Regions from separate parts of the Bradyrhizobium sp. SZCCHNRI1009 genome, predicted to be linked through region 3. Evidence: predicted binding sites of a transcription regulator. Region 3 holds the regulator's gene; each other region holds the start of a gene.
What was found. Region 3 encodes LexA, which represses DNA repair genes until DNA is damaged. Its sites were predicted from a motif close to TGTTCNNNNTGTGTTCNG; they were not measured.
Positions count from the first base shown of each region.

Region 1: the regulator LexA is predicted to act here: its motif matches at 2,755-2,772, upstream of QX010_RS29380 (ribonuclease T2).
Region 2: the regulator LexA is predicted to act here: its motif matches at 1,467-1,484, upstream of uvrA (excinuclease ABC subunit UvrA).
Region 4: the regulator LexA is predicted to act here: its motif matches at 2,954-2,971, upstream of QX010_RS28265 (YifB family Mg chelatase-like AAA ATPase).

Region 1 covers NZ_JAUEUL010000027.1:51,228-58,345, forward strand. Annotated here, with positions in the region: gene QX010_RS29355 (ABC transporter substrate-binding protein) at 1-57, shown strand, start outside; gene QX010_RS29360 (NAD(P)H-quinone oxidoreductase) at 76-1,068, shown strand; gene QX010_RS29365 (DUF3617 domain-containing protein) at 1,115-1,663, opposite strand; gene QX010_RS29370 (hypothetical protein) at 1,748-2,053, opposite strand; gene QX010_RS29375 (hypothetical protein) at 2,222-2,680, shown strand; gene QX010_RS29380 (ribonuclease T2) at 2,813-3,517, shown strand; gene QX010_RS29385 (23S rRNA (adenine(2030)-N(6))-methyltransferase RlmJ) at 3,654-4,514, shown strand; gene QX010_RS29390 (cold-shock protein) at 4,767-4,982, shown strand; gene QX010_RS29395 (porin family protein) at 5,231-5,866, opposite strand; gene uvrC (excinuclease ABC subunit UvrC) at 6,111-7,118, shown strand, end outside.
Region 2 covers NZ_JAUEUL010000003.1:89,838-96,955, reverse strand. Annotated here, with positions in the region: gene QX010_RS07400 (outer membrane protein) at 1-368, shown strand, start outside; gene QX010_RS07395 (porin family protein) at 654-1,298, shown strand; gene uvrA (excinuclease ABC subunit UvrA) at 1,576-4,638, shown strand; gene QX010_RS07385 (hypothetical protein) at 4,821-5,147, opposite strand; gene QX010_RS07380 (hypothetical protein) at 5,380-5,694, opposite strand; gene QX010_RS07375 (lipase family protein) at 5,856-6,848, opposite strand.
Region 3 covers NZ_JAUEUL010000011.1:2,195-9,312, reverse strand. Annotated here, with positions in the region: gene QX010_RS19590 (ComEC/Rec2 family competence protein) at 1-1,650, shown strand, start outside; gene QX010_RS19585 (hypothetical protein) at 1,605-1,862, opposite strand; gene QX010_RS19580 (hypothetical protein) at 2,038-2,478, opposite strand; gene lexA (transcriptional repressor LexA) at 2,774-3,472, opposite strand; gene glp (gephyrin-like molybdotransferase Glp) at 3,678-4,889, opposite strand; gene QX010_RS19565 (LysR family transcriptional regulator) at 5,102-6,055, opposite strand; gene QX010_RS19560 (MBL fold metallo-hydrolase) at 6,140-7,072, shown strand; gene QX010_RS19555 (alpha/beta hydrolase) at 7,085-7,118, shown strand, end outside.
Region 4 covers NZ_JAUEUL010000024.1:84,560-91,677, reverse strand. Annotated here, with positions in the region: gene QX010_RS28280 (DNA translocase FtsK) at 1-741, shown strand, start outside; gene QX010_RS28275 (outer membrane lipoprotein carrier protein LolA) at 910-1,698, shown strand; gene QX010_RS28270 (DUF2336 domain-containing protein) at 1,718-2,788, opposite strand; gene QX010_RS28265 (YifB family Mg chelatase-like AAA ATPase) at 3,018-4,556, shown strand; gene QX010_RS28260 (hypothetical protein) at 4,656-5,132, shown strand; gene QX010_RS28255 (PAS domain-containing hybrid sensor histidine kinase/response regulator) at 5,269-7,118, shown strand, end outside.

The sequences.
Region 1 (7,118 bases), on a different contig from region 3:
CCCGATCAGGCGTTTCGTCCGCTCGACCGCAGCAAGTGCGGCCTGGTCGGCAAGTGAGCACATGAGCGACCACACATGATTCCGGACGATCAGCGCGCCGTCATCATCACCGCCGCGGGCGGCCCGGAGGTCCTGTCAGAGCGACAGGACTGGCCGGTCCCGCGGCTCGGCCCCGACGACGTCCTGATCGAGGTCGCCGCCGCCGGCATCAACCGTCACGACTGCAACCAGCGCGCTGCCGGGCCGTCGCGGGAGCCCAATCCCATACCGGGATTGGAAGCCTCGGGGCGCATCGTGGCCTGCGGCGCCGACGTTTCCCCGGAACGGCTGGGTCAAGCGGTGATGGCGCTGACCGACGGCGGCTCCTACGCGCAATACGTCGCCACCGATCAGCATCTTGCGCTGGACCTGCCGAGCAGCCTCGACTGGATCCAGGGCGCCGCCCTGCCCGAGGCGCTGTTCACGACCTGGTTCAACTTCTTCGAGCTGATGCGCATGGCGCCCGGCGAGACCACCCTGATTCACGGCGGCAGCAGCGGCGTCGGCACGATCGCGATCCAGCTGCTGCGCGCGCTGGGACATCCCGTCATGGCCACCGCCGGCACCGCGGAGAAGCGCGCCCTGGCACTCAGGCTCGGCTGCAGCGCCGTGTTCGACTATGCCGATCCCGATCTCGCCGAGCAGATCCGCGCGGCGACGGGGACGCGCGGGGTCGACTGCATCCTCGACACCTCCGCCGGCGCTCACATCGCCCAGGACCTTGCGGCGCTCGCGATGGGCGGACGGATCGCCCAGCTCTCGGCTGGACAGGGCAAGGAGCTGGCGGTGCCGCTGCGCAGCCTGATGGTGCGCCGGGCCAGCATCACCGGCGCGTTCCTGCGGTCGACGTCGCTCGATCTCAAGCGGCGCATCGCGACCGAGCTGCGGCAGCGGATCTGGCCTCTTCTCGGAACGGCCATTCGGCCGCACATCGACAGCACCTATCGCCTGTCCGAGGCGGCCGCTGCGCATGCCCGCATGGAGACGGGCCGGCACATCGGGAAGATCGTGCTTTGCGTCCGCGAATGAGCGACGATCCACGTCGCTGCGCCCATCACGCGCAACGAGCGCCCGCCTACTGCTTCACGCCCGGGATCAGGGCCTTCAGCTTGGCCATGTCCTTGACGTTCATCTTCATGCCGCCGGGCATCACGATGTCCCCGGGCTTCTGGTCGGGCTTGCAGGCGCCGAGCCATCTGGCCTCGATCGTCATCGCGGTGTCCTTCACCCCGGTGCCGGCGGCGCCGCCCGTGACGCGCGACATCGTCTTCACCGTATAGGCCGAGTTGAAATCGCCCGTGATGTCGGCATGCGACGTCGTATTGATGCCGCCGAAATTGCAGACCGAATCGGAGACGTAGCCGGTCGCGGTCTTCTGGATGTCCTGCTTGGAGCAGACCTGCTGCGCCATCGGAGAGGCGAAGTTGTTCATCTCCTTGTCGGTGGCCGCGTCGGTGCAGTGCTGAATCGTCGCCTCCGGCAGCTGACCGCCGGATCTGATCATCTTCAGCTCCCACAGGCCGGCCTTGCGCACCGGCAGGTCGACGGCCCGAGCCTCATGGCTCGCGGTCACGCCCAGGAGGCAGCAGGCCAACAGCCCGATTGCGATGCGTGTGCAGGTCATGTGCCCCCGTTCCGGCTCGTTGATCGATGCCAGAGCGAATGCCGCCAAAAGATGGCAATTAGGAGAACGGCAGTTGATGGAAGGTCAGTAGAGCGTCCGCAGCGGCCGCTGCGCCGAGCCGTACGGTACCCAGCGGCAGGAGAACGACACGTAGCCGCCGTAGCGCGCATCGACGGCGCTGAACTTCGCGACCTTGCCGTAGGAGGCGCAGTGGTCGACCGCGAGCTGGCGCGCATCCGTGGTCCGGGCCAGCTGATAGGCGATGATGCCGCCGGTGTCGTTGCCCTTGAAGGGCGGCACCACGTCGGCCTGGGCGGACGCGGCAACCAGAACCATCCCAGCGGCCACGAGGCCTGCAGTCTTCACGAATCCGGCCATCAGCGTCCGCATTGCATTCTCCTCGATCTGGCCTGCCATTCTAAAGGTCCCGTGCGGTCAAGAAAAGAACACCGGCCCCGGGTTAACAGGACTAATCGTGGAGTGTTGCCGCGTTGCACTTGACCTCCTGTGGCCACCGCGGCACGGTCCACGCTCCCGGATCAGCCTTGCGGACGGCCCATGCGCGACTTCAGCTCAGCTTTCAAGACGTTCGGTGCCGCATGCGGCGCGCTGCTCGCGGTCGCGACCGCGCCGGCCCAGGCGGCCAACCCGCTCGAGATGAACTTCTGGCTGTCCGGCCCGAAATATGACGGCCGGGTCGCGCCTTGCGAGGCGGCCATTCCGACCATCGTCTCGCGATTCCAGGACAAGGAGAGCACCTTCTGGAATTCCTCGCTGACGATTACCGGCGTCGCCAATGTCCATGAGATCGCCTTCCGGCCCTGGCAGTCCGACAACATCCCGCGCCGCTTCTGCACCGGCAGCGTGATGATCAGCGACGGCAAGGCGCGCACCGTCAACTTCTCGATCATCGAGGATGGCGGCTTCGCCGGCTATGACCAGGGCGTCGAGTTCTGCGTCGTCGGCCTCGATCGCAACTGGGCCTTCAATCCGGCCTGCCGCGCCGCCAAGCCCTGATTCGCCTTTCCCGGCGCATCGCCCGCTCGCGCGAGCGGCCAGCTGACCAATGGCTGCCTCGGGGCAGCCATTTTTGTTCTTGAAATGTTCCCGCGCGCTGGTAGGCTCCTGGCATTGTCCGGGGAGTATGCCATGTTCGATTGCCTGCGCCGACCTGCCGTCCTGTTGTCCAGAACGATCGCCTGCTTTGCCCTCTTGCTCGGGGTGCTCGCGGCTGGCTCCGCCGCGGCGCAGGACCGGCGCCAGAATGCGCCGGGCGCGTTCGACTTCTACGTTCTCTCGCTGTCGTGGTCGCCCTCGTACTGTGCCGAGGCGGAGGAGCGCGGCGGCCGCGGCAGCCGGTCCCAACAGTGCACCGGCCGGCCCTACTCGTTCGTCGTGCACGGGCTGTGGCCGCAATACGAGAACGGCTACCCCGAATATTGCGAGCAGCCGGCGCCGCGCCTGCCGCGCAACATCATGACCTCGATGCTCGACCTGATGCCGGCGCCGGGCCTGATCTACAACGAGTGGGACAAGCACGGCACCTGCGCCGGCATGTCGGCGAAGGCCTATTTCGAAGCCATCCGCAAGGCGCGGGCCGCCATCAAGATCCCGCCGGAATTTCTCGATCTCGCGGAAGCCAAGACAGTGGCGCCGGCGGCGGTTGAGGAAGCCTTCATCAAGGCCAACCCCAAGCTCACGACATCGGGCATTGCCGTCACCTGCAATCGCACCCGGCTGAGCGAGGTCCGGATCTGCCTGTCGAAGGACCTCGAGTTTCGCAATTGCGACGAGATCGACCGGCAGGCCTGCCGGCGCGACGAGGTCAACATGCCGCCGGTCCGCGGCGGCTAGCGACTGCGAATCGGGCGACCGCAGCGCGTCGGCCTGCGGCGCCTGTTGCGGCGGCGATGATCCGCGGCTCTCCGAAAGGGCATGCGGCGCATCGACGGGGTACCCTTTTGACGCGGAACGGCGTAACCGGGACGGCATGAACTACCGACACGCCTTTCACGCCGGCGGCTTCGCCGACGTCATCAAGCACATCGTGCTGACGCGCATCCTGGTCTACCTCCAGGAGAAGCCCGCTGCGTTCCGGGTGATCGACACCCATGCCGGCGCTGGCCTGTACGATCTCACCGGCGACGAGGCCACCCGCAGCGGCGAGTTCCTCACCGGCATTGCCCGCCTGCTGCAGGCGCGGCTGTCGGATCAGGTCTATGCGCTGGTCCAACCCTATCTGGATATCGTCCGATCGTTCAATCCGACGGCCGAGCTCGTCGCCTATCCCGGCTCGCCGCTGATCGCGCGCGCGCTGCTGCGGCCGCAGGACCGCATGACCCTGTGCGAGCTGGCGCCGATCCCCCGCAAGCAGCTGATCGATCAGTTGCGCCGCGACACCCAGGCCCGCGTCGTCGATCTCGACGGCTGGGTCGCCCTGCCCGCCTTCGTGCCGCCGAACGAGCGCCGGGGCGTGGTGCTGATCGATCCGGCGTTCGAGGCGAAGGATGAGTTCGAGCGGCTCGCCGACCGCTTTGCCGCGGCCTTCGCGAAATGGACCACTGGTATCTACGTGCTGTGGTACCCCGCCAAGAGCCGGCGCGCCACCGAAGAGCTGAGCGATCGCATCGCGGCGCTCGCGGCCGCGGCCAAGCCACCCGGCAAGGTGCTGCGGGTCGAGTTCAGTGTTGCGCCGCAGATCGAAGGCGAGGCGCTGACCTCGACCGGACTGCTGATCGTCAACCCGCCCTGGACATTGCATGACGAGCTGAAGCTCATCCTGCAGGAACTGCAGAAGCCGCTCGGCCAGGGCGGCGCGGCGCGCTTCCGAATCGAATTCCCCAAAGCTTGAAACGGCTACTGGTCGAAAAGCCGTAGTCAATCGGCGCGGAACCGTATTATTGTGTCCGATTGTAAGACTGGCTTTACGTTCCGCTTCCGCGAATGGTTGCGGCGGGGTGATCAAGGCCTAACAAGATCCGGCGATCCGGCGCGGCGAGCGCTGGGCGTTAAGGTGGCCAACGCTTTCCGATCAAAGTGATGTCCGGTCGGACGCTGCGCAGGGCGCGCAGTGGAGGAAGCATTGCGGGGGAGGAGTTTCCCGATGGCCATGACTGGGACGGTCAAGTTCTTCAACGGTGAACGCGGCTACGGCTTCATCAAGCCGGACGACGGTGGACGCGACGTGTTCGTGCACATCACGGCGGTGGAGCGCGCGGGCCTGAAGGACCTGACCGAAGGACAGCGGATCAGCTTCGAGGTCGAGCCGGACAAGAAGGGCAAGGGCCCGAAAGCGGTGAACCTGGTGCTATCGTCTTAGGACGAGCCCGCCTGGCGGTCGTTCGCGCGCCGGCGTGATTGCAACCGGACGCGCCTCGACGCCACCTCTTCGTTGGTTTGGAAGCTGTCGGCAGCGCCTGTTTGCGTGCACAGCATTGCCGGCTCGTACGTGCAGGCCGCGCGCGATGATGCACGATTGCACGGAGCGCTCCGACAAAAAAATCCCGGCCGCGCGAGCGGCCGGGAGGTTGTCGTTGGACGTTTCTTCTTCCTATTCCCTCGTTGCCATCAGAAGTGGAAGTTGATGCCTGCGCGCACAATTCCAAACCGATAGTCGTTCTTCGCCCCCGTGATCACGAAATTGCTGCTGTCGAGATCGACGTAGAGATACTCGATCTTGGCGGTCCAGTTCTGCGCCAGGCCGAACTCGGTGCCGGCGCCGAGCGTCCAGCCCACCGTGGTGTGCGATTCCGAAAGACCGAAGGTCTCGGCGCGCAGGCCGCCAAAGGCGAGGCCGCCGGTGCCGTAGAACAGGATGTTGTTGAAGGCGTAGCCGGCGCGGCCGCGCAAGGTGCCGAACCACGGGTTGGAGAACTTCCAAGGCGCGAAGGTGTCGTTGGCGCCGGTCAGGTTGATGTCGCCCTCGGCGCCGAACACCCACGGGCCGTTCTGCCAATTGTAGCCCGCGGTCAGGCCGCCGGTGAGACCGGACGGCTTGGTCGGGTTGTTGCCGACGGTGCCCCACTCATAGCCCAGCGTGCCGCCGAGATAGGGGCCGGCCCAGCTGTAGGCGTTGAGGGGCTGGTTGACGGTGTAGGGCGCGCCGCGCCCGTAGCCGAGGTCCGCCGCCTGCGCCGAGACCGATCCGAGAGCCGCCGCGCCCAAGCCCGCCGCGGCGGCAGCACCGACCAAGAACCTGTTCATCGCTCACTCCACGCCACTCGCCGTCACCCGCCGGAGCATGCGCCGCGCGACTGTGCTGCGCGGGCCGGCGTGGTTACGGAACTCTCGCTTCTTTCGTGAGCATTTATCGAGAGTTTTAGGTTAAGCCGTTGTTAAGCCGGGTTAGCGGGCCATTAACGTGCTTAACGAAGCGTTACCGCGCGTGCCCTGTGCATGGCGCCATCGCAAGCTGGCGAGACGGCGCGGCAGCGCTTAATTTGCGGACATGACCACCCACAGCTCCGATCCACCCAAGGCGCCGACGCCCCCGAGCCGGCGTGGCGCCACGGCCGACCTGCCGCCCGAGGCCATCGACACGCCAGATCTCGACCCCGCCGCCTCGGCTGCGGACGAGGACGATGACGGCCGGCTGCCGGAGCTGGCCGAGGAGGGCCTGGAGGCGGTCGGGGAAGGCCCGCTCGCGATCGGCCACGCGGCGATCGAGAACGCGGTGCGGCTGGCGCCGACCTCGCCCGGCGTCTACCGCATGCTCAACGCGGCGCATGACGTGCTCTATGTCGGCAAGGCCAAGAACGTCAAAAAGCGCCTGTCGTCCTATGCGCGTGCCAACGCGCCGCTGCCGGCGCGCATCCTGCGCATGATCGCGGCCACGGTGACCGTCGAGATCGTCTCCACCACCACGGAGACCGAGGCGCTGCTGCTCGAAGCCAACCTGATCAAGCAGCTCAAGCCGCGCTTCAACGTGCAGCTGCGCGACGACAAGTCGTTCCCCTACATCCTCATCACCGGCGACCATTGGGCGCCGCAGATCCTCAAGCACCGCGGCGCGCAGTCGCGTCCGGGGCGCTATTTCGGCCCGTTCGCCTCGGCCGGCGCGGTCAACCGCACCATCACGGCGCTGCAGCGCGCCTTCCTGATCCGCTCGTGCACCGATTCGTTCTTCGAGAGCCGGACCCGCCCCTGCCTGCTGCACCAGATCCGCCGCTGCGCCGGTCCCTGCACCCAGGAGATCGATTTCCCCGGCTACACCGAGTTGGTGCGCGAGGCGACCGACTTCCTGTCCGGACGCAGCCAGGCGGTGAAGGCGCTGCTGGCGGCGGAAATGGAGAAGGCGTCGAGCGAGCTCGAATTCGAGACTGCCGCTGTCTATCGCGACCGCCTCGCCGCGCTGTCGGCGATCTCCTCGCAGCAGGGCATCAACCCGCGCACGGTCGAGGAAGCCGACGTGTTCGCCATCCACCAGGAAGGCGGCTATTCCTGCGTCGAGGTGTTC
Region 2 (7,118 bases), on a different contig from region 3:
CCTTCTTCACCAAGCTGACCAGCTTCGGCGACATCAAGGGCCGCCTCGGCTACGCCGCAGGTCCCGCTCTGTTCTTCGTGAGCGGCGGTGCCGCCGTGGGCCAACTGCAGCACCGCTACGACGGCGTGCCGGGCAACGTCTTCAGCCAGACCACCACCCGCTGGGGCTACACGGTCGGCGCCGGCGCGGAATACATGTTCGCCCCGAACTGGTCGGCCAAGCTCGAGTACAACTATCTCGACTTCGGCAAGAGCGCGATCCAGTACAGCGCTTTCGCGACCAACCGCTCCGAGTGGAAGGACACCGTCCACACCGTCAAGGTCGGCCTCAGCTACCATTTCGGCGGCCCGGTCATTGCCAAATACTGATACCTGCAACCGATAGGTTCCGAGAAAGGCCGGCGAAAGCCGGCCTTTTTTGTTGCACCGATACCACCGTGCCGGCTCGCCACACACGGAACCAAGCAATTGAGTAACATAGGCTTTCTGGAACTGGGCCGTAAAACGCGGTTTGGCCGCGAGTGTGTCTTCAGGGTGACGGTAATCCGTACGGAACCGGGCTATAGGAACCTCGTCAACTTGAACGGGTGAGTCTGTTTCGTGCGTAAGCTTATCGGTGCGATGCGGACTTCGAGGAATAAACTGGAGACTGGAATGAAGAAGATCTTGCTCGCGACCGTGGCCCTGGCCGCCCTGGCCGCTCCCGCTGCCGCCGCTGATCTCGCCGCACGCCCGACCTACACCAAGGCCCCGGTTCTCGCGCCGGTGCAGACCTGGACCGGTTTCTACATCGGTGCGATGGGTGGCTACGCCAATGAGGATGCTGACTTTGCGGCCATGAAGGGCGGCTTCGCCGGTGGCACCGTCGGCTACAACTGGCAGCAGGGTGCTGTCGTGTTCGGCCTCGAGGCCGATGCTGCCTGGGCTGACATCAATGCCTCCGTCGGCGCGCTTGGCGTGACCGCCGAATCGAAGATCCGTGACTGGGGCACCGTCCGTGGCCGCATCGGTTACGCCTTCGGCCCGACCCTGCTGTACGCCACCGGCGGTTACGCCTGGGCGGACAACCGCATCTCGCTGACGGCTCCGGGCGTCGCCGTTTCGGACAGCAAGATCCACTCGGGCTGGACCGTCGGCGCAGGCGTCGAGTACATGTTCGCCCCGAACTGGTCGCTGAAGGGCGAGTACCTCTACAAGAGCTTCGGTGGCGAGAGCTACACCTTCACCGGCCTCGGCACGCTCGCGACCGGCACGCTCAACGTGCATTCCGGTCAGGTCGGCATCAACTACCACTTCTAAGAACGTCGCCTCCGGGCCAACGCACACAGCCTCCGCTCTGCCAGAGCGGAGGCTTTTTCTTTGCGGGATCGCGCACAGGGCCGGACGGAACCGGCAGCCTCCTGCCATTCGCTGCCATTCCCTGAGCGCATTGTTGATGATTCGCTGACGGTACTGGAAATCCGGCCACGTTCTTCCTACGTTCCGACGATACCTTTTCCCTCTGGCGTCCGATGGCCGGCTCCCGGCAGAACGCGCCTGCAACAATGGCGCGGTCTCGCGCCGTGGGACGATCGTCATGGATGAAGTGCTCAAGGCCAAGCAGCGCGCGCAAGCCAACCAGTCGAGCCTGCGGGCCATCACCATCCGCGGCGCCCGCGAGCACAATCTGAAAAACATCGACGTCGAGATCCCGCGCGACAGGCTGGTGGTGTTCACCGGGCTGTCCGGCTCCGGCAAATCCTCGCTCGCCTTCGACACCATCTATGCCGAGGGCCAGCGCCGCTACGTCGAATCGCTGTCGGCCTATGCACGCCAGTTCCTGGAGATGATGCAGAAGCCGGATGTCGACCAGATCGACGGCCTGTCGCCGGCGATCTCGATCGAGCAGAAGACGACCTCGAAGAATCCGCGCTCGACGGTGGGCACCGTCACCGAGATCTACGACTACATGCGCCTGCTGTGGGCGCGCGTCGGCGTACCCTACTCGCCGGCGACCGGCCTGCCGATCGAAAGCCAGACCGTGTCGCAGATGGTCGACCGCGTGCTGGCGCTGCCCGAAGGCACCCGCCTCTATCTGCTGGCGCCGGTCGTGCGCGGCCGCAAGGGCGAGTACAAGAAGGAACTCGCCGAATATCTCAAGAAGGGCTTTCAGCGCGTCAAGATCGACGGCACCTTCCATGAGCTCGCCGAGGCGCCCACGCTCGACAAGAAGTTCCCGCACGACATCGATGTCGTCGTCGACCGTATCGTCGTGCGCCCCGATATCGGCCAGCGCCTGGCGGAGAGCTTCGAGACCGCGCTGAAGCTCGCCGAGGGCTTGGCCGTGATCGAGTTCGCGGATGCAGCCCCTTCCTCGTCATCACCGGGCCGCGCCGAAGGCGCGAGACCCGGTGATCCATCCTCTTCGAAGGAGATGGATGGCCGGGTCAAGCCCGGCCATGACGAGAAGAAGAAGGTGGCCAAGATCCACGACAAGAGCGGGCCCGAGCGCATCCTGTTCTCCGAGAAGTTCGCCTGCCCGGTGTCCGGCTTCACCATCCCCGAGATCGAGCCGCGGCTGTTCTCGTTCAACAACCCCTATGGCGCGTGCCCCGAATGCGGCGGCCTCGGCGTCGAGCAGCACGTCGATGCCGACCTCGTGATCCCCGACAAGGACGTCACGCTGCGCAAGGGCGCGATCGCGCCGTGGGCCAAGTCGTCATCGCCCTACTACCTGCAGACGCTGACCGCGCTGGGGAAGTTCTACAAGTTCACGCTCGACACCAAGTGGAAGGATCTGCCGAAGAAGACGCAGAACGCGCTGCTGCACGGCTCCGGCGACGACGAGATCAAGTTCACCTATGAGGACGGCGTTCGCGCCTACGACACCAAGAAGCCGTTCGAGGGCGTGATCACCAACATCGAGCGCCGCTTCCGCGAGACCGAGAGCGAGTGGGCGCGCGAGGAGCTCGGCAAGTATTTCAACGACGTGCCCTGCGCCGGCTGCAAGGGTTTCCGGCTCAAGCCCGAGGCGCTGTGCGTCAAGGTCGGCGGCAAGCACATCGGCGAAATCAGCGATCTCTCCGTCAAGGCTGCCGGCGAATGGTTTGCCGAGGTGCCGAAGGCCCTGAACGCGCAGCAGACCGAGATCGCCACCCGCATCCTCAAGGAGATCCGCGACCGCCTGACCTTCCTGCTCGATGTCGGCTTGAACTACCTGACCCTGGCGCGCTCCTCCGGCACCTTGTCCGGCGGCGAGAGCCAGCGCATCCGCTTGGCCTCGCAGATCGGCTCGGGGCTGACGGGTGTGCTCTACGTGCTGGACGAGCCGTCGATCGGCCTGCACCAGCGCGACAATGCCCGCCTGCTCGACACGCTGAAGCGGCTGCGCGACCTCGGCAACACCGTGATCGTGGTCGAGCATGACGAGGATGCCATTCGCCTCGCCGACTACGTGCTCGACATCGGCCCCGGCGCCGGCACCCATGGCGGCAACATCGTCGCCGAGGGCACGCCGGCCGAGATCATGCGCAATCCGGCGTCGCTGACCGGCAAATATCTCACCGGCGAGCTCGAGGTCGAGGTACCCGAGCGGCGGCCACCGAACCATCGCCGCACCATCAAGGTCGTCAACGCCCGCGGCAACAATCTGAAGAACGTCTCCGCCGAGATTCCGCTCGGCCTGTTCACGGCGATCACCGGCGTGTCCGGCGGCGGCAAGTCGACGCTGCTGATCGACACGCTGTACAAGGCGATCGCGCGCAAGCTCAACGGCGCCAACGAGGCGGCCGCGCCGCACGACCGCATCGAGGGCCTGGAGCACATCGACAAGATCATCGACATCGACCAGTCGCCGATCGGCCGCACCCCGCGCTCCAACCCCGCGACCTATACCGGCGCGTTCACGCCGATCCGCGAATGGTTCGCCGGCCTGCCGGAATCGAAGGCGCGCGGCTACGAGCCCGGCCGCTTCTCCTTCAACGTCAAGGGCGGCCGCTGCGAGGCCTGCCAGGGCGACGGCGTCATCAAGATCGAGATGCACTTTTTGCCCGACGTCTACGTCACCTGCGATGTCTGCAAGGGCAAGCGCTACAACCGCGAGACGCTCGACGTGCTGTTCAAGGGCAAGTCGATCGCCGACGTGCTCGACATGACCGTCGAGGAGGCCGCCGAATTCTTCAAGGCGGTGCCGCGCGTGCGCGACACCTTCGAGACGCTCCGCCGCGTCGGCCTCGATTACATCCATGTCGGCCAGCAGGCCACCACGCTGTCCGGCGGCGAGGCCCAGCGCGTCAAGCTCGCCAAGGAATTGTCAAAGCGCGCCACCGGCCGCACGCTCTACATCCTGGACGAGCCGACCACCGGCCTGCACTTCCACGACGTCAAGAAGCTTTTGGAGGTGCTGCACGAGCTGGTCGCGCAGGGCAACACGGTCGTCGTCATCGAGCACAATCTCGAGGTCATCAAGACCGCCGACTGGGTCATCGACCTCGGCCCCGAAGGCGGCGACGGCGGCGGTGAGATCGTCGCCTGGGGCCCGCCCGAGGACATCGTCAAGGCCCCGCGCAGCTACACCGGGCAGTTCCTGAAGCCGGTGCTGGAGAAGTCGGCCAAGCCGAAGAAGCGCAGCCGCGGCGCCGCGAGCGAGGCGGCGGAGTAGTTCCGTCGCGCCGTCATTGCGAGCGAAGCGAAGCAATCCAGGGCCGAACCCGAGCCCCCGGATTGCTTCGTCGCTTTTTGTCCCTCGCAATGAGGGGCGCGATGGATAAACGTCCTCTCCAAAAAGCGAAGCCCGCCGCTCGATCACGAGCGGCGGGCTTCGTCTGTCTGCTCACGTACAACTCACCAGCGATAGTACCCGCTGCGCGTGCCGTTGTTGTTGCCGCCGGGCCCGACATCGCCCTGGGTCGAGCTCGGAGTCGGATGGTTGGTGCCGTTGTAGCCGGCGCCCCAGCCCGGGCCGTCATACGGGCCCGGCGCGACCGCGACGTAGCCTTCCTCATAGACCGGACCCGGCGCCCAGGCGAAGGAATCGCGGTAGGCGTAGGTGCTGGTGACCTGGCCGCCATAGCCGTAGCCACCCGGGCCGTACTCGCCGGCTGAAGCGGCGGCGGTGCCGGCAACCAGCGTGACCGCGGTCAAGGCCGCCAAACCAAACATGCGCGTCATGAACTTGCTCCTTCGTTCCTAATTATCGCGGAGCAAACAACGTAAGGACCCTGCCGGTTCCGCGGCAGGTCACGACAATGCTGCGACACAACGCTTCGCTCACATTGCCGCGATTGAATGATCCAACGCGGCTGCATCTTGGCGGCTCCCTGCGAAAAACGAGCCCGCCACTCGTGTCCGGGCGGCGGGCTCGTCAACTTGACGCTGACTTATCTGAAAGCTCTGAAAGCGACTACCACTGACGATAGACGCCGGTCAGCGTGCCATTGTTGTTGCCAGACGGACCGACATCGCCCTGGGTCGAGCCCGGTGTCGGATGGTTGGTGCCGTTGTAGCCGCCGCCCCAGGCCACTGGGCCAGCCACCGGACCCGGCGCGTAGGCCGGCCCCGGCGCGGCGCCATACACCGGCTCGGAATCCGTGGTCTGCGCCGGCGGCACCCAGGCCATGGAGTCGCCGAAACGGGCATAGCCCTGCGCCGACGCGGCGGCGGTGCCGATCACCACGGTGGCTGCGGCCAGCGCGGCCATCTTGATCGTGCGTTGCATGTCTCTCTCCTTGCTTCTGCACGGGGGCAACCACCGCACGGCGCAAGGCGTTCCTGCAGCGCACACTCACAAAAATCGTGATCAAAGGTTGATCGGCCGTCGCACCGAGCCCCCTTGCAGGACTGAGCGAACCCAGCCCCGCAAAAGCTCCCCTGCGACGCTCAGGCCGCGACGGCGACCGCCCGCGGCCGCGCCACGCCGGTCTTGGTGACTCCCGGCAGCGGCGGCGCCTTCGTGCCGGTCGCATGCGGGAAATACTGCAGCTGCATGGAATGCATGTAGCCGGCTTCCGCGGTCCAGGAGTCGTTCGCCTCGACGATCGGCGTGATCGTGAACAGGTCCGGATTGCTCGGCGCAATCGCGGTATAGGTCGGGATCGATGCGCTGAGCCACTCGAGCGGTTTGTAGATCGAGTAGTAGTTGGTGTCCTTCAGGACAGGCGCCGGCGGCGGATAGGTGCCGAGAATCCCGTTCAGGTTGGCCCAGCCCATCGGCACGATGTCGTTGCTGTTGACCGCCGCGTAATAGGTGTAGCTCTTCGCGAAGGTCGCCGCGAATCCCGCGTTCCACATCGTCGGAGCCGCGAAGGTGTGCGGCCACAGCGTGAACTTCAGCGACGAGTTCAGCTTCGGCAGCTGATCCTGCAGCCATGCCGTCGCCGCCACGGCGAGCGCGCCGCCGAGGCTGTGCCCGGTCACCATCAGTTGCAGGTTCTGCTTGGCCGCGAGGCCGCGCAGATAGTCCAGCAGCGACAGGTCCGTCGTGGGATCGGTGAGCGCGATGACCAGCGCCAGCGCGTCGTTGATTCCGGCGCTGATCTGGAGCGGCGCGCCGGCCTGCTGCGGATACAGCCACGGCACCTGGAAAACCGCGTCGGCATCGGCGAGCACGTTCTCGAAGGCGCCGGCGACCGAGCCGTCGACATCGGTGCCGCGGAACGCCAGCGCATAGCTGCCGTCGCTGCCTTGCGCGACATAGGCGAGCACGCCGTTGTTGACCGCCGGGCCCCAGACGAGCGACCACGGACCGTTCGCGGCGCCCGATGGGACGGACTTCAGCATCGTCACGAAATCGCTCGGCTGAACCGCATCGAGCGCATCGTCGATATAGGCGAAGTAGGACAGATAGGCTGCAGCAACCTTGTTGAGGGCCATGTGAAATCTCTCTGGCTTGAATGATGAAAACAATTTCGATCAAATCGGGCAGGCAGACCCTGATCCGCCGGCGCACCGCGATCATAGACCGCGTCATCTCCAGGTGCACATCACAACATGTTCAACCCCTGATCATCGAACGTCGCCATGGCGCTGCGAGACGCAATGGTCGCGTCTCATTGCGCCCCGCCCCTCCCGTTGCTATGGCGCAGGGCTGTCGCAGCACGACACGCCTCGACGATCATCAGCCCCTCGCCACGCTCACCCCGC
Region 3 (7,118 bases):
TTCGCGCGCGACATGTTCTTCCAGGGCATCGGAGCCTCCGGCTTCGTGATGGGCGCGATCACGACGGCGCCGCCGCCCCAGGCCGTCGGCTTCGGCCTGGGCTATGCGGCGGCCATGCAGGGCCTGCGCGACGCGATCGACGCACGCATCCGCGCCCGCCTGTCGGGCGACGAGCGGGCGATTGCCACCGCGCTGCTGACAGGCCGGCGCGACGCCATCACGCCCGATGTCAACGACGCGATGTTCGTCTCCGGTCTCGGCCATGTGCTGTCGATCTCAGGCTATCACATGGCGGTCGTGGCCGGCGTCGTGTTCTTCGCCGTGCGCGCGCTGCTGGCGCTGATCCCAGGCCTTACCGTCAGCCACCCGATCAAGAAATGGGCGGCGGCCGCGGCGCTGGTCGCGGCGGCGTTCTATCTGTTGCTCTCAGGCGCGGAGGTCGCGACCCAGAGATCGTTCTTCATGACGGCCGTGGTGCTGATCGCGGTCATGGTCGACCGCCGCGCCGTCACTTTCCGCACGCTCGCGGTCGCGGCGATGATCGTGCTGATCGCAGCCCCCGAGGCGCTGGTGCATCCGAGCTTCCAGATGTCGTTCGCGGCAACGCTCGGCCTGGTCGCGCTGGTGCAGTTCGGCCTGCCCAGGCTGTTCGCGACGCCGGACAGCTCCACGACGCAGCGCGTCGCGCTGTGGGGCGGGCGCGAGCTCGCGATGCTGCTGCTGGCCTCGCTGATCGCCGGGCTCGCGACCACGCCCTATGCCGCCTTCCATTTCCATCGCGTGACGCCCTATGGCGTGCTCGCCAATCTCGCGGCGATGCCGGTGGTCTCGGCGCTGGTGATGCCGGCCGGCCTGATGGGCTTGCTGGCGGCGCCGTTCGGCCTGGATGGCGTCTGGTGGTCGCTGATGGGCCTCGGCATCGACTGGATGATCGCGGTGACGCGCTGGGTGGCGGCGCTGCCGGGCGCGGTCGGGCGCATCCCGGCCTTCGACATCGGCCCGCTGATCCTGGCCAGCCTGGGCGTCATCCTGATCGGCCTGCTGCGCACACCGCTGCGCTGGTTGGGCGCCATGGGGCTTTTGGCCGCCACCGCCTGGGCGGCCGCGACGCCGCTGCCCGACGTCCTGGTCGCCGGCGATGGGCGCGCGGTGGCGGTGCGCGGCCGTGACGGACGCCTGCATGTGATGCGCGCCGGCAAGGATGTGTTCGCCACCAAGGAGTGGCTCGCGGCCGACGCCGATGCCCGGCTGCCGGCGGACGCCTCGCTCGCCGATGGCGTCTCCTGCGACGAGGCGGGCTGCGTGGTCGCGATGGCCGACGGCCGCTTCGCCGCCATGACCTTGCGCGCTGAGGCGCTCGCCGACGATTGCGCCCGTGTCGCGCTGATCGTCACCGCGCGCGCCGCGCCGTCATCCTGCGCGGCGGCCGTGATCGATCGCGAGCGGCTGCGGCAGCAGGGCGCCTTGTTGCTGGTGCAGCAGGGCAAAGGCTTCGCCGTGACGCCGGCGCGTGCCGGCGGCACCGACCGCCCATGGTGGCCGGCGCCCGCCGAGGCCGGCGAGTTCGACACGACGCTGACGCCGCGTGCGCCGGCCGCGCGGCTTCAGGACGCGACGCCGCCGGAGACGGAGCAGGGCGAGCAGGATTGAGCGCCGGGCAGCTCGAAGGTGCCGAGATGATACTCGGCGTCGTCTGGTCCATCGAACAGCGAGGGCCCTTCGACCAGCGTGAACGCAGCGCCCGGATAGCGTTGCCAGATGGCGACGTCATCAGCCGTGACCGTCAGCCATCCGAACGCAAGCATGTAGCGGCCGGGCTCGGTGATCCGTCCGGCCTTGTTCCAATCGATCTTGTTGACCACGGCGGCAAGCTCCCCCGGCAAACAATGCCGGCCGAGGGATGTCGTTCCTATCCGATGCGATGCCGGGGCGTGAGATTCGCCCGAGAGGACTTTGCGCTTGCAGAACCCAAGTTGACCAAGTCTCCCACCGTCGAAAGCGCGCTCACGACCGACAGAAATGCCGACGCGCAGGCCCTCAGGTGATGCTGATGCGGCGAATCGGTGTGGCCTGCGACGTCGGCACGTCCTCGCCGATGTCCGGGCGACGCTCTGCCGGCTGCTTGCTGACCGGCAATTGCAGCACGGTGACGCGCTGGCCCTCGCAGAGCTGGGTCACCAGCACGTGGCGGCCGTCGGCGAACTCGATCGCGTCGTGATGGCGATCGGGAATGTGCGTCTCGATGCTGTTGAACTTCGCGACGCGCTCGCGGATCGTCCGGGTCCAGAGCCAGCGGCTGTCGTAGCGGACGTCCTCGGCGAAGGCCAACTCGGTGCCGGGCAGCATGCAGACTGCGACGGTCGGCTCGCTCTCCAACGCGAAGCCGCGGGTGGCGGTGCCACGGAAGGTCATCGAGATCAACGTCTCGCCGACCTTGGCGGGACGGGACGCAACCGCATGGAGGCTGTAGTCACACATCGGATCGCTCCTCGTTGAGAGATAGCCGACCCACGCTCCCCCCGGACAGGCGCAGGCCTCTATCAGAGTGGACATCGATGGTGATGTTAGCGCGCGCTTCGCGGCAATTCTGCGCTGATCTGCATCGCGTGTGCCCGCGGCCGATCACAAGCGTTTGAGCATGCCGCGCTGCACATCATGAGGTGCATTCGCGAGCGACGTATTGTGCTGGGCTGCCTCTTGCTTTGCTGGGCTGCCTCTTGTTCGGCGGCGAAAGCGCGTGCGCCCGCCGCCGATCGACCGATCGCATTCGCGATCAGTACTTGCGATACAGCCCGACCAGCTTGCCCTGGATCTTCACCCGGTTCGGCGGCAAGATGCGCACCTCGTAGGCGGTGTTGGCCGGCTCCAGCGCGATCGATGCGCCGCGGCGGCGGAAGCGCTTCAAGGTGGCTTCCTCATCGTCGATCAGCGCCACCACGATGTCGCCGGTGTCGGCGGTCTCGTTGCGCTGGATCAGCGCCATGTCGCCGTCGAGGATGCCGGCATCGACCATCGAGTCGCCGCGCACCTCGAGCGCGTAGTGGTCGCCGTTGCCGAGCATGTCGGCAGGTACGCTGATGGTGTGGCTGCGCGTCTGCAGCGCCTCGATCGGGGTACCGGCGGCGATGCGGCCCATCACCGGCACCGCCACGGGGCGCTCGCCATCGTCCAGCGCGGGAGTGCTGGTGCGCACCTTGCCGAGATTGCCCTCGATCACCGACGGCGTGAAGCCGCGACGGTTGCCCGCGGCCTGCGACAGCTCGGGCAGCTTGATCACCTCGATCGCGCGGGCGCGATTCGGCAGCCGGCGGATGAAGCCGCGCTCCTCGAGCGCCGTGATCAGGCGATGAATGCCGGACTTCGAACGCAGATCGAGCGCATCCTTCATCTCGTCGAAGGACGGCGGCACGCCGGCTTCCTTGAGCCGCTCGTTGATGAACCGCAGAAGTTCGTACTGTTTGCGCGTCAGCATCTCGACCTGGTCCCCGGTTTGTTGTCGTCCGAGTCCAGGAGCTGCGCCTTGAGCACAAGCCGGCTGAGAGCGCCCTGGAGTCGGACCGTCATCGCGTCGCCCGCAACATACTAAAAACAAATCATGAACGGACACTATATGTTCGATGTGTGTTCCGCAATCCTAAAAATATGATGAACGGACCGGGCTTTACCGGGGAAGCGGCTCAGTTCGGCAGGCGCAGGATCTCGCACGGGCTGCCGGCAGGCGCCTTCGGCGCAAACGCCGGCCGGATCACCAGCGCCTGCGACAGCGCGAGGTTCCCGAGCAGCGACGAATCCTGCTGGCTCACTGGGGTGGCTACCAGCGTGCCGTCGGCGCGCTCCTCGAGCTGCGCCCGCAGATAGTCCTCGCGCGAATCGTTCGCCCCCAACTCGCGGCCGAGCAGGGCGGTCTCGCGCGGCATCACGGCCTCGTCGCGGCCGAGCAGGCGCCGAATCAGCGGCACCATGAACAGGATGGCGCAGACATAGGACGACACCGGATTGCCGGGCAGTCCGATCACCCTGATGTCGCCGAGCCGTCCGTGCATCATCGGCTTGCCCGGCCGCATCGCGATCTTCCAGAACGCCATTTCGACGCCCTCGGCCTCCAGCGCCTGCTTGACCAGGTCGTGATCGCCGACCGAGGCGCCGCCGGTCGTGATCAGGACGTCGGCCTCTGCCGCGCGGGCGCGCCGGATTCCAGCGACCGTCGCCGCCATCGTATCCGCGGCGATGCCGAGATCGATCGGCGTCGCGCCCTCGCTGCGCACCAGCGCCCGCAGCGCGTAGCCGTTGGAATAGACGATCTGCCCCGGGCCGGGCGTCGAGCCCGGCATCACCAGCTCGTCGCCGGTGGCGAGCAGCGCCACCTTCGGCCGCCGCCGCACCGGCAGCGCCGGATGATTCATGCTGGCCGCCAGGGATAGGTCGCGGTCGCTGAGCCGGCGCCCGGCCTTCAGCAGCACCATGCCCTGGTGGAAGTCGACGCCGGCCGGCCGGATGTGCCGGCCTGTGATCGCGGCCTCGGTGATCACGACATGGCCGTCCTCGGCGATCGTGTCCTCCTGGATCACCACCGCGTCGGCGCCTGCGGGGACAACGCCGCCGGTGAAGATCCGCGCCGCCTCGCCGGGCCCGACCACGCGATCGAACGGCCGTCCCGCCGCGACCTCGCCGATCACCTTCAGCCGCGCCTTGGCCTTGGCTGCGTCGGCCGCGCGCACCGCATAGCCATCCATCGCCGACATCGCCTCGGGCGGCTGCGTCCGCAGCGCCGCGAGGTCGCGGGCCAGGATGCGGTGATAGGCCTCGTCCAGCCCGACCATTTCCTCAGCCAGCGGCTCGGTGCCGGCGAGCACCGCGGACAACGCATCGGAGACCGGCATCAGGGCCATGGGATTACCTTCGGACGAAGACGGGCAGATCGACTGAATCGCCTTCTAACCGAACGCGCACGGGGTGGCCAAGAGCCTAAGCCGCTCCCGGCTTTCCGATCGTCTGAAGGTGCGTCGCGTGGCCCGCCGCCTCACGATCGCGCGAGAGACTCTGCAATCATGCCGGGGGGGCAGTCGCGATCTGCTCACGTGCACACGGAGTCCCGACGGAGCTATCCGGCAGCCGCGCGACAGGCGGCGCGCTCGGTGGTGTGCAGGATGTCCGCCACCATGTTCCGCAGCCAGACCGATGCCGCGTCACGATCGAGCTGCAGCGGCCAGACCATCGAGACCGCCGGCAGCCGCAACTTCAACGGCGCCGGACAGAGCGCCAGCCCAAACCGGGGTCCGTAGAGCCTTGCCATCCGGGTCGGGATCGTGGTGATCACCGGTGACGCGGCCACCGTCGCCAGCACGCTGAGGAAATCCGAGGAGGCCGAGACCACGTTGAGCTCGGTGCCGATCTCATCCAGCGCCGCCTCCAGGCAGCCCTGCAGGCTGTTGGTCAGCGTCACCAGTGCGTGCGGAAGCGACAGATAGGCATCCAGGCCGATCGGTGTTTTCATCGCGATGCGCTTTGGATTGTAGACGCAGCTCAGCGCCTGCTCGAACAGGAACTGGGATCGGTGCCGCAGCGCCACCGCCTCGAAGCAGCCGACGCCGACATCCAAGGCGCCCTCGTCGAGCAGACGATGCACCTCGTTGCGTTCGGTCGGACGGCTGAGAAGCCGCACGCCGGGCGCCGTTCGACGCAGCTCCGCCGTGAGTTCGGGGATCAGCAGCAGCTCGACCTCGCTCGAGAATCCCAAGCGGATGGTGCGCTGCTCGGTCGCTGGGTCGAACTCCGGTGCGGCGTGCAACGCAGCCTGCATCTGGGCCAGCGCCGCCCGAACCGGTCCGGCCAGCACCGCAGCCTTGGGGGTCGGCTGCATGATCGTGCCGACGCGGACGAACAGCTCATCCTGCAGCAGCACGCGAAGCGTCGACAGCGAATGGCTCATCGCCGGCTGCCCCACCTTCAGGCGCGCCGCCGCGCGTGTCACGCTGCGCTCCTGCATCAGCGCGTCGAACGCGACCAGCAGATTGAGGTCGAAGGAGCGAAGATCGAAATGATCGATGGACTGCATGAGTTGGATCGATTTGAGGAATGCATGACCTAATCGTAGATCTCGGCCCAGACAAGATCACCGTTCGGATCGAGGCCGCCAAACATGCAGGACATCACGACCTATCGCGTCGGGGACGCCACCATCAGCAGGATTTTCGAGATCGGTCTCGATGCGGTCGAGGGCGAGTTTCTGTTTCCAGGCGTGGACGCCGCCAGCATTGCCCGCGAACGCGGCCGTTTCGGGCCGGGATCGGTCGATCCGCGCACGGGATCGCTGCGCCTGAGCATCCATAGCTGGCTGGTGCGGACGCCGGAGCGCGTGGTGCTGATCGACACGGCCACCGGCAACGACAAGGAGCGGCCCGGCGCGGCCGTTCTGCATCGCCTGAACGAGCCGTTCCTCGACCGATTGCGGGCGGCCGGCGTCGCCCCCGACGATGTCGACCTCGTCCTGATGACGCATTTGCATGCGGATCACGTGGGCTGGAATACGCAGCTTGCCGATGGCCGCTGGATGCCGGTGTTTCCGAACGCCCGGCACGTTTTCTCGGGCCGAGAGCGCGCCTATGTCGCCGCCCTCTCGGCTGGCGACGGCTCGAACGCCGCGATCAGGGACGCGGCCGGGCTCGGACCCATGCTGCATCCACCGATGCCGGGGGTCTACGAAGACAGCGTGCTGCCGATCGTCGAGGCCGGCCTCGCGCGCGAGATCACGGTCGATGGGAGCGAGGTCGTCGACGGCTTCCGTTTTGTGCCGAGCCCCGGTCACAGCATCGATCACGCCTGCATCAGCTTCAGCTCGCGTGGCGAGCGCGCGCTGTTCTGGGGCGATGTGCTGCATCATCCGATGCAGGTCGCGCATCCGGACTGGAATTCGGTCTATTGCGAATTCCCGGAGGCGGCGCGGACCTCACGGCTATGGGCGATGAACCATGCCGCGGAGACCGGCTCCCTCGTGTTCACCACCCATTTCGCCGAGTCCTCGGCCGGGCGCGTCAGCCGCGACGGCGACCGGTTTGCCTGGCACTTCGCCTGATCCGAGATGGCCATGATCGATAATGCAACGTTCTCCTCGCGCATCG
Region 4 (7,118 bases), on a different contig from region 3:
GTCCATACCGGCTTCGACAAGGAGAGCGGCAAGGCGATCTACGAGGAGGAGAAGCTCGACCTCGATCCCCTGCCCTACATCGTCATCATCGTCGACGAGATGGCCGACCTGATGATGGTCGCCGGCAAGGACATCGAGGGCACGGTGCAGCGCCTCGCCCAGATGGCGCGCGCCGCCGGCCTGCACGTCATCCTGGCGACGCAGCGTCCGTCGGTCGACGTCATCACCGGCACCATCAAGGCCAACTTCCCGACCCGCATCTCCTTCCAGGTGACGTCGAAGATCGACAGCCGCACCATCCTGGGCGAGATGGGCGCCGAGCAGCTGCTCGGCCAGGGCGACATGCTCTACATGGCCGGCGGCGGCCGCATCAGCCGCGTGCACGGCCCGTTCTGCTCCGACGAGGAGGTCGAGAAGGTGGTCAAGCATCTCAAGGCCCAGGGCTCGCCGGAATATCTCGAGGCGGTCACCGCCGAGGAGCCGAGCGAGGAGGATGGCGCCGTGTTCGACGCCACCGGCATGGGCGGCGGTGGCGGCGGCGACGACCTGTTCTCGCAGGCGGTCGCCGTGGTCAAGCGCGACCGCAAGGCCTCCACCAGCTACATTCAACGGCGGCTGCAGATCGGCTATAACAAGGCCGCTTCGCTGATGGAGCGGATGGAACAGGAAGGCATCGTCGGCCAGGCCAACCACGCCGGCAAGCGCGAGATCCTGGTGCCCGAGGAGGAAGGCGGGTTCTGACGGCCCGATGGCCGCAGAAACGCCGCTTCGGTGCCCGATCTTCACGCGATTACGATCACGCTGCCCGGCCGAACCGGGATAGAACGCGTAAAACCTCAGGACGTCGTTTTGAAAAGCTCCTTGTTGAACAGCACGTTTTCGTATCACGCAGCTTGGCGCGGGCGCCGGATCGGCGCCTGGCTGGTCGCCTGCGCCGTGACGACATGCTCCATCGCCGGAGCGTCCGGTCACGCCGCCGCGCAAGGCACGCCGGCTCCGAAATCAGGCCCGAAGAGCGGCTCCCAGCTCAGCGCCTCCGACCAGCAGCGGGCCGGCCAGAGCCCCTCGACCACGCAGACGGCCCCGCCCAATCCGGTCATTCCCGATCCCCGGCGCAACGTGCCGGCCAGCATCTTCACCTCGTTCGACGCCAACCAGAAGGCGCAGGCGGCCAAGGTCAGCGCCTATCTGTCGTCGCTGCAGACGCTGGTTGGGAATTTCGTTCAGGTCGGCCCGGACGGCAGCAAGACCAAGGGTGATTTCTACATCCAGAAGCCCGGCAAGGTCCGCTTCGAATATGACCCGCCGACCCCGATCGACATCATCGCCGACGGCTCCTCGCTGGTGGTGCGCGACCGCAAGCTCGCCACCCAGGACGTCTATCCGCTGTCGCAGACGCCGCTGCGCTATCTCTTGTCCGACCGCATCGACCTGTTGAAGGACACCAACGTGATCGCGGTCGCCGCCGACGACCTCTACGTCACGATCACGATCGAGGAGAAGCAGGCCCTGATCGGCACCAGCCGGCTGATGCTGATGCTCGGCGCCAAGGACGGTCAGCTCAAGCAGTGGACCGTGACCGATCCGCAGGGCTACGACACCACGATTGCCGTCTACAATCTCGATACGACCAAGAAGCTCGACCCGGCGATGTTCAAGATCGACTTCACGGCCTACCCGTCGACCCCGCCGGGCTGACGCCGCTTCCCGCGCTCGCTCAGCGCGATTCGAGCCCGCGCACCTTCCACTGCGCTTCGGACAGCGCAAGCTTCTCGAAGCGCTTGCGCGCCTCTTCGAGGTCATCGGCTGGAAGCGCGTCGCAGCCGGGCCGGTCGCGCAGGATCATCGACGTCGTCGCCCAGCTCAGCCGTGCCGCCTTGCAGGCCAGCAGCAGATCCGTGAGGCGATCCTCCTCCAGCAGCGTCTCGATCGTCTCGATGGTGACGACGCAGAGCAGCGCCAGCGCCGCGATCACGGCAGGGAAATCGCCGGTGGCACAGAAGCGGTTGACGGCGGAGTCGCCGAGCTTGCCGGTGCGGCTGAGGGCGGCGACCTCAGCCTTGACCTGCTGATAGTCCCAGATCGCGCGCATCGCCGCGCCGGGCGAGCGGGTCGGCGTCGCCTGAAGGGTCGCGCGGGTCGCCGGCGGTGCGGCCTTGATGAAGCGGGCGCGGGCGCCCTCGCTGGCCGCGGCGACGAAGGCGCGCGACAGCTTGGCCGGCAGGTCGGTGCGCAGCGCGAGCTTCTCGGCGAGATCCTCATCGCGCTCGGCGATCTTGAACAGGCTGCGATAGCCATCCTCGGACAGCTTTGACGTGAGGTTCTGCGCCAGCGCCATGCGCACCGCCGGAAAGCCGCGCGCGATCAGCTGCGTCGTGAGATTGTCGCCGATGCCCCTGCGGCTGGCGATCGCGACGAGATGCGCCGGGCTGCCGGTGCGGATGAACTCGGCGAGGTCGCGCTCGGTCAGCACCGCCGCCTTGGCCAGCATCGGCCCGGCGACGCGCAATTCGGGGTGAACGGCGAGCATCCGCGCCGTCGCGTAAGGCGCGCGTTCGACGCCGGCGAGCGCCATGCTCAGCTCGGCCAGCAGCTCGGTCGCGACCTGCGGCATCAGCCGGGCGAACATCTGATCGTAGAGATCGAGCTGCTCGTTCGACGCCGGCCGCGGACCGGCCAGGAACAGGCTGGTGGTCCGGCGCAGCATGTCGGTGGCGAGCTCGGACACCGTCCGCGCATCACCGGCGGGCGTCTTGGCAGTTGGAGCTGCCGCGGGCGCTGGAGGCATCACACGTCCCTCGTTGGGCGCCTCTCGGCCGTGACGGAGGCGCGGGTCGATCATCAATTGCGGAAGAATGCGAAGGCCGGACTAAAGGCGCGTTAAGCCAAGCAGACCGACCTGGGTCGCGATGCGACCGTCGTTAACGGATTGCGCGCGTCCGGCGCACCGGCTTGTTCCTGTATTGTTCTTGCGAACTGGACCCGCTTCCGCTAGCCTTCTCGCGGGAGGGGGCATCATGGTCCAGCGCGTTTCCACCGTTGCCTTCGAGGGAATCGAGGCCCGCGCGGTCGACGTGCAGGTCCAGGTCGCGCCCGGACTGCCGGCGTTCGCGATCGTCGGACTGCCGGACAAGGCGGTGTCGGAGGCGCGCGAGCGGGTGCGCTCGGCGCTGATCGCCTCCGGCCTGGCGCTGCCGGCGCGGCGGATCACCGTCAACCTGGCGCCGGCCGACGTGCCCAAGGAAGGCAGCCATTACGACCTGCCGATCGCGCTCGGCCTGATGGCCGCGATCGGCGCCATCCCGCCCGATGCGCTCAGCGGCTTCACCGTGCTTGGCGAGCTCGGCCTCGACGGCTCGATCGCGCCCGTGGCGGGCGTGCTGCCGGCCGCGATCGGCGCCAATGGCCGCGAGGAAGGCCTGATCTGCCCGGCCGCCTGCGGCGCCGAGGCGGCGTGGGCGAGCCCCGATTTGCAGATCATCGCGGCGAGCTCGCTGATCCAGATCGCCAACCATTTCAAGGGCACGCAGGTGCTGTCGCGGCCGCAGCCGAAGATCCAGGAGGCGCCCGCGAGCCTGCTCGACCTGCGCGACATCAAGGGCCAGGAGAGCGGCAAGCGCGCGCTCGAGATCGCCGCCGCCGGCGGGCATCATCTCTTGATGATCGGCTCGCCCGGCGCCGGCAAGTCGATGCTGGCGGCGCGGCTGCCGTCGATCCTGCCGCCGCTGTCGCCGGCCGAGCTCCTGGAAGTGTCGATGATCGCCTCAGTCGCCGGCGAGATCGAGGGCGGCGCGCTGACCAACCGGCGGCCGTTCCGCAGCCCGCATCATTCCGCCAGCATGGCGGCGCTGACCGGCGGCGGCCTGCGCGCCCGCCCCGGCGAGATCTCGCTGGCGCATCAGGGCGTGCTGTTTCTCGACGAGCTGCCGGAGTTCGATCCGCGCGTGCTGGATTCGCTGCGCCAACCCTTGGAGAATGGCGAGGTCTCGATCTCGCGCGCCAACCACCGCGTCACCTACCCTGCCCGCTTCATGCTGGTCGCGGCGATGAATCCCTGCCGCTGCGGCAATGCCTTCGAGCCGGGGTACGCGTGCAAGCGCGGCCGCATCGACCGCTGCACGGCGGACTACCAGACCCGAATCTCCGGCCCGCTGATGGACCGCATCGACCTGCGTATCGAGGTGCCGGCGGTCACCGCCGCCGACCTGATCCTGCCGCCATCCAAGGAAGGCTCGGCCGAGGTCGCCGCCCGCGTCGCCGCCGCGCGCGAGCTGCAGCGCGCCCGCTATGCCAAGGCCGGCCTGCCGCATATCCGCACCAACGCCGAGGCGCCCGCCGCCGTGCTCGACGATGTCGCCAAGCTCGACGCCCCCGGCCAGAAGCTGCTGCGCGAGGCCGCCGAGACGATGCGGCTGTCGGCGCGCGGCTATCACCGCGTGCTGCGCGTGGCGCGGACGCTCGCCGATCTCGATCACGCCGAGGCGATCGGCCGGCTGCATCTGGCCGAAGCGCTGTCGTATCGCGCGCTGGCGGAGGACAATCGTCACGCGGCGTGACTGCCCGCCCCTTCAACACTCTGGTAACGACTTCTCTTTACGCTCCGACAACCATAAGGCCCGCGTTTCGTCCTCAGGCCTGCCGCGTCGGTGCGTATCATGTTGCGTTTCAAGGTCATCGTTTCGGCCGTGCCGCTGATCGCGGCCGTGGTCATTGCCAAGGTCGAATTGGCACCCTCCCCGCAGCCCTGCATTGCCGTCGGCGCCGACAGCGCCTCGCTTGGATCGGCGCCGTTCCACGCCGATCTGCATGTCGACTTCACCGACGATCCCGCGCTCGCCACGGTGCGCGTGGCCCTGGCGGACAGTCCGGAGGCGGCCGATGTCGTCGTGGTCGACGATGCGCCCGTGGAAGAGGATCGGGGTTGCGGCATCACGGCCGCCACCCAGGTCGTCGCGATCGCGGCTGATCGCCTTGCGGGTTCGCAGCGGATCTATCTCGCCAGCGATGATGCCGATGGCCGCGCCGACTATCGCATCTACGTCCGCTCCAGCCACACGACGGCCAGGGACGCCGCCGCATTGATCGTCGCGGCCCGTAATCATTCCTCATCGCCGGCCAACCCGGTTCTGTGACTCGGGCTAACGCCCGGTTCACCATCTCTGCACCGCCGGCTAGCGCGGGCATGACCTTTCAAAGTCTCAGCAATACCGACGTCGCATGGTGCGGGGTCGGCGAGGACATTGGGATCGGAAGCTGGGGGTGAACGAGATGGGACCGATTTTTCACGTCAGGCTGCGCCTGCGCCGGTTCATACGCCGTCACCGCACCATCTTCGCGATTCTGCGCTCGCTGATGATCTTCTCCGCCGGCTTCGGCGGGGCCTACGGCTTCATCAAGGCCAGCATCTCCCCGAACTCCGGCTACAATCCGCACGCCTTCGCGATCGGCGCCAGCTTCCTGTTCGCGCTCGCCTGCGTCGGCCTGGCCACGCTCAGCATGCGGCTGCGCTTCGTCGCCAAGAAGATGCACAAGATCGCGCTCCACAACGAGGTGCTGGCCGACCGGAACTGGGAGCTGCAGGAAGCCGAGCAGCGCGCCCGCAATCTGTTCGAGCAGCAGGGCGATCTCATCGTCATGCGCGCCCGCGACGGCACCATCGTCTTCGTCAACGACGCCTATTGCCGGATGGCGGGCCTCGATCGCGACAATCTGCTCGGCAGCGCGTTCACCTTCCAGCTGATCGAGCAGGGCGACAGCGCGCTGGAGCCGAACGGCACGCGCGTCCACGACCAGCGCATCGAGAGCGCGATCGGACCGCGCTGGATCGCGTGGCGCGAGGCGCTCGTGCGTTCCGACGCCGGCCAGCCCGCCCTGCTGCAATGTGTCGGCCGCGACGTCACCGACCGCACCGAAACCGAGCGCGCGCTGGCGGAGGCGCGCGACCAGGCCAACGCCGCGAACCGCGCCAAGTCACGCTTCCTGGCGATGGCGAGCCACGAGATCCGCACGCCGCTGAACGGCATCCTCGGCATGAGCGGCCTGTTGCTCGACACGCAGCTCACGCCGGAGCAGACGACCTACGCCAAGGCGGTCCGCACCTCGGGTGAGGCCTTGATGTCGCTGATCAACGAGCTGCTCGACTATTCCAAGATCGAGGCCGGCAAGCTGGCGCTCGAGGCGCAGCCGTTCTCGCTGGCGGCGCTGATCGAGGAGATCACCGAATTGCTGGCGCCGCGCGCGCAGGCCAAGCAGTTGGAGATCGCGGCCTATCTCGACGAGCGGCTGCCGACCTGGGTGACGGGCGACGCGGCGCGGCTGCGCCAGGTGCTGCTCAACCTCGCCGGCAACGCCATCAAGTTCACCGCGACGGGCGGCGTTGCCCTGATCGCCGAGCCCGGCATCTGGCCGAACGAGATCAGCTTCCAGGTGCGCGACACCGGCATTGGCATCGCCGCCGACGCGCAGGACCGCATCTTCCGCGAATTCGAGCAGGCCGACGACAGCGTGGCGCGCAGCTTCGGCGGCACCGGGCTTGGCCTCGCGATCTCCGACCGGATCGTCAAGCGCATGGGCGGGCGCATTTCGCTGCAAAGCCAGCTCGGCGCCGGCTCGACCTTCGAGGTGGCGGTGCCGCTGCCGCCGGCGCTGGAGCGCGGCGAGCAGAACAGCTTCCGCGGCCCCGACCTCGCCGGACAGTCGATCATGCTGGTCGCGCCGGCCGGGCTGCAGGCCGAGCTGATCGAGCGGCGCCTGCAGAACTGGGGGGCGCAGACCTGCCTGATCGCCGAGGCCGAGGTCGCGCGAGCCCTGCTGCCCGAACGCGCCTGGCATGCCGTGCTGGTCGACGACGCCATCGGCAGCGATGAATCGCTGCGTCTGGGCCAGGTCGCGCACCACCATACGACACGGCTGATCGTGCTGGTGACGCCGGCGAGCCGCCACGAGCTGGCACCGGCGGCGCCATTCCACGGCTATCTCGTCAAGCCGCTGCGCGCCGCTTCGCTCGCCGCGCGCGTGAGCTTCGACACCGACGGCACGGTCCTCGCCGACGATCCAGTCCCGACGATCGCGCCGCCGATCGCGGCTCAGGCCGGCGCGGGCCTGTCGATCCTCGTCGC